Panacibacter microcysteis: one gene and its partner. The protein of the gene in region 2 interacts with the protein of the main gene of each other region in a pairwise test. Links are inferred from orthologs where the notes say so. Each region holds a gene or a part of one and is shown on either strand. Other genes may lie near its edges. The genes, in order: rpe and eno.

Region 1 (3,331 bases), 1.7 Mb from region 2 along the record:
GCGCCATCTATCACCCGCCTGCCAGGTTATGAGTGTTTGAAGATCTGCAGATGCAGGAATGTAATTTCCTTTCGTTTGCTGGCTGCTTACAAGGTTCTGGTTGGTTCTGTTGCGCACCCCTAAGAGATAGGTAACTTTACCTTTGTTCGCCACACCTTCCAGGTGAAAACCCTGCTCCAGTAAACCAAGATAAGCAGAGCCGCCATTGCGTGTTGGCTTTTTATATGTAACATCAAGTACTGAGCTCATCTTATCACCGTATCTCGCCTGGAAGCCTCCATTATAAAATTTTACGCCACTGGTAAGTTCAGGGTTAATAAAACTAAGTCCTTCCTGCTGCCCGCTTCTTACAAGGTAAGGGCGGTACACTTCAAAATCGTTTACATAAATAAGGTTCTCATCATAGCTGCCACCGCGCACTGAATATTGGGAAGTAAGTTCATTGTTACTGCCAACAAAAAACTTTATCAATCCTTCAATACCACCAATGGGCGATGGATTAAGCAATGCCTTAGACGCATCTATATTAATAAGGCCCGCCTGCTTCCTGTCGCGCTCATCTTTTACAGTTACAGCTTCGAGTTCTTTTACTGCATGCAAAAGCTTTATGTTTACCCGTTCTTCTTCCCCTACACTTAAATAGAATTTTTTTTGCACACTAATAAAACCTGTAAAGCTAAACACGAGCGCTACCGCTTTATTAGGCTGAACTTCCAGTTGAAAATAACCGGAATCACTGGTAATAGTATTTTTTGTAAGGTTAAGTACCTGCACCGTAACACCTGCAAGCGGCTGATCGTTTTCATCGGTTACTTTACCGCTGACCAAAGCTGTTTTCTTTTGTGCAAAAAGATGGATGGAAATTAAACAACAGGCAAACAGTAAAACACGCTTACTCAATTCACTTAACATGCAGTTCATTTGGGTTTGAAGATAGGGAGATATTTTTGTTTACAAGCCAGTGGAACCAGTGGCATCGCCTGTTGTGTCACTCACTTGTACGTTCCGTTTTTTATGGCAACTGCGGCGATGTGTTTTAGGCTAAGTGCTTCAGCCTGCTGTGTCAATTTTTGTTGGTTAGTGGCATGGCGGCACTGTTATCAATACGCTTCAATCTTCGCGTTTGCTGCATATAGCATCTACTGTACAAGAGTGCGACGCAACAAAAGCCACATACTTATTCTTTTGCCGGGCTCATATAAAAACACTACAAGTTATACAACGATTCTATGATTGCTTTGGGATCTTTTGCATTGAACACCGTACTACCCGCCACCAGCACATCTGTACCGGCGGCAACAATACCTGCAGCGTTTTCCATTGTTACGCCTCCGTCTATTTCAATGAGCGTGGAAAGGCCGCGATTGGTGATCATTTGCTTTAATTGTTTTATTTTATGTAGTGTGTAGGGAATAAATTTTTGGCCGCCAAAACCTGGATTTACACTCATCAGGTTTACGACATCTACATCCTGCAGAATATCTTCGAGAAGTGCCACAGGTGTATGCGGGTTAACGGCTACACCGGCCTTCATGCCCAGTTCTTTGATCTGCTGAATGTTGCGGTGCAGGTTGGGGCAGGCCTCAATATGAACAGTCAGTACATCAGCGCCGGCTTTTTTAAATGCTTCTGCGTAGCGGCCGGGCTCAACAATCATTAGGTGCACATCACATATCTTCCTGGTTGTTTTCCTGATGTGCTCCACTACGGGCAAACCATAACTGATGTTGGGTACAAAGACACCATCCATTATATCCAGGTGAAACCATCCGGCTTTACTTTCATCAACCATTTTACATGCCTGTTCCAATCTTAAAAAATCTGATGCCAAAAATGATGGTGCTACTATTGCCATGTGTATAAAATTTCAGGTTACAAGATACAAAAGATACGATGGAAGCGCCGGTAACCAAGGTTGGGAACAGCGTAAAAAGGTTGCAGTTATTATTCCACCCTTTTTAGCGCCTCAGTAATCTTGGCATCACCTTTTTCCAGGTTCAATGCCTGTTTAAATCGCAATGCTGCGCTGTCTTTTACCTGCATCATCTCGTAACACCGGCCCTGCCAATAGTAAGTATCTGCATCGAGGGCATTAATGGTGGAGGCAAATTTAAAAACGCTCAAGGCTTCCTGGTATGCTTTGTTATCAAAATACACCAGGCCTTTTTCAATGTATGCGGGCATGTAAGTGTAGTCATTGGCTATGCAATTGTCGAAGAAAGCCAATGCTTTCTCTTTATTGTTTGTGCGTGCATTGTAAATGCCTGCAATAAAATCTGCATGCGCATCGTAATCGCGGCCAAGAGCCAGCCGTTTTACATTGGTACAAATCAGCAATGCTCTTTCATTCTTCTGCTCTGCGTATAAGTTGGCAAGACCGAGCATTGCATCAGCCGAAGGATATATACGTAACGCTTTGTCATAACTCTCCATAGCCATTATGGTGTCGCCTGCATCTTCAGCTATGCGTCCTTTGGTGTACCACAACCCATAATTGGTGGTATCTTTCATAATAAGACTGTCCATATGTTCAAGCGCCGGTTTATACGCCCCAATACTGTCCAGCGCTGCAGCCAGTTTCAGGCGAAGTCCCGCACTGTCGGGGTTGGCTTTTACGCGGGACTCCAATTCAACAATGTAAGGTGGAAGTGGTTTACCTGCGGCAGCAGTTGTATCATCCTGTTTGCCCGCTGAATCTTCTTTTTCTGCACAGGACGCAAACAAGGATATACCTAAAACTATGATGATGCTTACTCTGGTCATGCTGCAAAAATAATTGTAGTTTCTGTTTATGACGATTTTCTGACCAATGCCATCTAACCATAACCATATTTTTGCAAAAAAATTTAATATGACGTTCTACTGCCAAAAAGCTATTGCGCTTTTTTGTGTACTTAATACGATTGCCGCTTCTTCGGGTGCCCAGGTCGTTTCAGACACACTGCACTACACGGATGAAAAGCATTTTAAAAACATACAGCAACTGACTTTTGGCGGTGATAACGCAGAAGCATACTGGAGTTACGATGGTAAGCAAATTATTTTTCAGCGAACCAATGCAAAAGAAGGCGTACTATGCGACCAGATGTTTACCGGTGCATTACCTGCCATGGGTGAAAAGTTTACCTACAAAATGGTAAGCAGCGGTAAAGGCCGCACAACCTGCGGTTATTTTCTGCCCGATGGCAAACATGTTGTTTATGCCTCCACTCATAAGGGTGCAGATACATGCCCACCCCCACCCGACCGCGCTAAGTTTGGCAACCGGTATATATGGCCGGTATATGAATCGTACGATATTTTTCTTGCTACCACAGATGGTAAAATTGTG
Region 2 (3,296 bases):
TTTGATGCCATACGGGAATCTGTTGCCGCTACCGGGAAAGTACTGATACTACATGAAGACACCCTTACCGGCGGTATAGGCGGCGAAATAAGTGCATGGATAAGCGAACATTGTTTTGAAATGCTGGATGCACCGGTTGTCCGTTGTGCATCGTTAGATACACCGGTTCCCTTTAATATAGAACTGGAAAAGAATTTTCTTGCAAAAGCAAGACTAAGCGATGCTGTAAAAAAACTGATGAAGTATTAAACCTGGTCTGTAACAGATCAGATAGAATTAATATTTGTTTTGGTAGCAGCGTATTTTAAAATACTTTCTATTGTTTGAGGTCTCGGAGATTCAAGTTTCATGCGGTCAAGTCTTTCAGCAGATTCTTTAATGACATTAAATTTTTCTCTCAATACCCAATTTTCTTCTAATTCTCTTTCAATCTGCCTGTTGCGGTCGTTGTTAGATTCGTTATACATATAAAGAACCAACTCTTCTATAGTAGAATTTACCATGATATAGGCTGTGTTTTAAGTTATGAATAAATGATATAAGCCGCCATGCTTATATGATCTTTCACAGGAGTTGGTAACACATTAAAACGAGTTCATAGTTTTAATATTGCGTTAAGCCTATTTTTTTAAAGTGTCTGCGGCAGGTACAGCAATAAAAACATCTTCATTATCGCGTTTCATCTGGAAGTGTTCACGGGCATATTTCTCAATGGCAGCGGGGTTATTACTTAAGTCCGATAGTGCTGTTTTTGTTTTATCTATCTCTTTCAGGTAATGCTCTTTACTGGCCTGTAGTTCGCTTAGTTCCTGCTTGCGGCGCATTTGCTCAAAGAAATTATTGCGGTCAAAAAATAACATGATCACAAGAAAAACTGCAATTGCGATCAGGTACTTATTTTTTGCAATGGTTATAATACTGGAAGATAACTGCATAAAAAAATCGTTGGCCTTTGTAAAACTACAAAATAGACCAACGATTTATGAAATAGTGTGAATTTGTTAGTAATTATTTACCAAACTTAATTTTACCCTTCGGATATATACCATTTGAGCCTAAAGCCTCTTCTATACGTATTAGCTGGTTGTATTTTGCCATACGGTCTGTACGGCTTGCAGAACCGGTTTTAATTTGTCCGCAATTCAACGCCACAGCAAGGTCTGCTATAGTAGTATCTTCAGTCTCACCACTGCGGTGGCTCATGATAGTAGTGTAGCCTGCATTTTGTGCCATCTGCACAGCGTTGATTGTTTCTGTAACTGTACCAATCTGGTTTACCTTGATCAAAATGCTGTTTGCCGTGCCGGTATCAATGCCACGTTTTAAGATCTTTGTATTGGTTACGAACAGGTCATCGCCCACAAGCTGCACGCGACTGCCTATGGCATCAGTTAGCTTTTTCCAGCCATCCCAATCTTCTTCAGCCATTCCATCCTCAATAGATACAATAGGATATTTGTTTACCCACTCTGTCCAGTAAGCAACCATCTCATCGCTGCTTATTTCTCTTCCACTGCTTTTATAAAATTTGTACTTGCCGTCTTTAAACATTTCACTGCTTGCAGCATCAAGGGCAATACCAATCTGGCTGCCTACTTTGTAACCCGCCGCTTCAATAGCCTGCAATACTGTTTCAATAGCCTCTTCATTGCTTTGAATATCCGGTGCAAAACCACCTTCATCGCCTACGTTTGTACTGTATCCTTTTTTCTTCAATACACTTTTCAGCTGATGGAAGATCTCAACACCCCAGCGCAAACCTTCACTAAAAGTTTCAGCACCAACAGGTACAATCATGTATTCCTGGTAATCAATTTTGTTATCAGCGTGTACACCACCGTTCAGAATGTTCATCAGTGGCATTGGTAATACAGTGGCATTTACACCACCAAGATAGCGGTACAGTGGCAGGTTGCTTTCAATAGCGGCGGCTTTTGCCACAGCCATAGATACTGCGAGTGTTGCGTTTGCACCCAGTTTGCTTTTGTTTTCAGTACCATCAATTTCAAGTAGTTTGGCATCAATTCCTGCCTGGTCGTTAATGCTCCAGCCAATCAGTTGGTCAGCAATTATATCATTAACGTTTGCCACTGCTTTCAGTACGCCTTTACCAACATATACAGCTTTATCACCATCACGTAATTCAACAGCTTCATGAATACCTGTAGATGCGCCACTTGGCACTGCAGCACGGCCAAGCTCACCATTTTCCGTTAATACGTCAACTTCTACTGTAGGATTACCACGGCTATCCAGAATCTGGCGGGCATGAATGTCGGCAATGTAACTCATAATAAAGTGAGGTTTAAATTTTATGATTTTTTTTGAAGTTAGTTAACCAGCAGCAGAACAGGCATTAAGCATCGTTGTGTCACTCACTTGTGCACCATTGCATGGAGCAACAGCGATGCTGAGACAATACCATACATGCGGTTCTTTGCGCTGCAAAGAAACAATCTTTGCATGAAGATTGGGCATGGCCATAAAAGGAAATTTGAAAAGAATTTGCTGACGTTAGTTAGGTACACAACCCGGATGAGATCGAAAGGTCTGTAAAAAATAATTGCCTCGTAGAGGCAAAATATTTCGAGCATAGCTTGCCATCTCACCTAAAGTGAAGCAGGCTATATGGTTCGCAGCACATAAATGTGTGCTTGAAGTTTACTTTATATGGTATTGGATTTATCTGCTGCGTTTTCAAAAAAAGTACAAGTCAAAAACAGGCTCATTGTTTTGTTTTCTGGGCGCTTCTGGAAAACAAGCCTTTTTTCTTAGGCTTTTTATCACTGGCAAAGTCAATAATTACATTATTGTCCCTTTGTACCCAGTCAAGACAGCCGTTTTGAGATTTTACGCTATCCAGGTCTGCCAGGTTCGAACAAAAGTGAAAGGGATGGTCCTGTTTTGGCGGGATGCACATCCACTCGATGGGTATGTCTATGTAACTGATATGCTGAATCTTATCCAGGTTACTCACCGTCGCTTTTTTAATGTAACCTGTAATATGATTTTCTATAAACCTTAATTTAACTGTTGTAACTACCGTCTCGCCCCCCGTACCCAGGTCGGTCTGCTGGTATTCTTCATTCATTTCCGCAATTTCTGTTGGAGACATGTGTTTTAAGCGTGCCACCATCGATGCCGGAATACCCGATTGCTCAAGGCTTGTAATCAATACCGGTCTTTTCACCGATGCTGTATCTGTAGCCTGGGCCGTTACACTGTTAAATAAAAAAATGCTTCCAAGGATCGTTGCACAAAATGAACTCCTTGTTTTCAAAGATGTAATGAACTTC

The links.
Region 1: the proteins of eno (region 2) and rpe interact in binary tests that used the Escherichia coli proteins (3 or more experiments, as listed by UniProt). The link is inferred for Panacibacter microcysteis from one-to-one orthologs.

What each region holds. Positions count from the first base shown.
Region 1 is NZ_JADWYR010000001.1:2,458,786-2,462,116, reverse strand. The notes cover bases 32-3,028. They hold rpe (ribulose-phosphate 3-epimerase), read right to left. Parts: upstream 1,856-3,028; coding sequence 1,208-1,855; downstream 32-1,207. Other genes in these bases: I5907_RS09985 (TolB family protein), read left to right, coding at 2,852-3,028; I5907_RS09990 (tetratricopeptide repeat protein), read right to left, coding at 1,945-2,763; I5907_RS10000 (TonB-dependent receptor), read right to left, coding at 32-912. In the rest of the region: more of I5907_RS10000, read right to left, coding at 1-31; more of I5907_RS09985, read left to right, coding at 3,029-3,331. UniProt on the Escherichia coli protein: Catalyzes the reversible epimerization of D-ribulose 5-phosphate to D-xylulose 5-phosphate.
Region 2 is NZ_JADWYR010000001.1:785,872-789,167, reverse strand. The notes cover bases 151-3,112. They hold eno (phosphopyruvate hydratase), read right to left. Parts: upstream 2,293-3,112; coding sequence 1,009-2,292; downstream 151-1,008. Other genes in these bases: I5907_RS03185 (hypothetical protein), read right to left, coding at 2,726-3,112; I5907_RS03195 (FtsB family cell division protein), read right to left, coding at 621-935; I5907_RS03200 (hypothetical protein), read right to left, coding at 267-467; I5907_RS03205 (alpha-ketoacid dehydrogenase subunit alpha/beta), read left to right, coding at 151-249. Also shown: more of I5907_RS03205, read left to right, coding at 1-150; more of I5907_RS03185, read right to left, coding at 3,113-3,296. UniProt on the Escherichia coli protein: Catalyzes the reversible conversion of 2-phosphoglycerate (2-PG) into phosphoenolpyruvate (PEP). It is essential for the degradation of carbohydrates via glycolysis.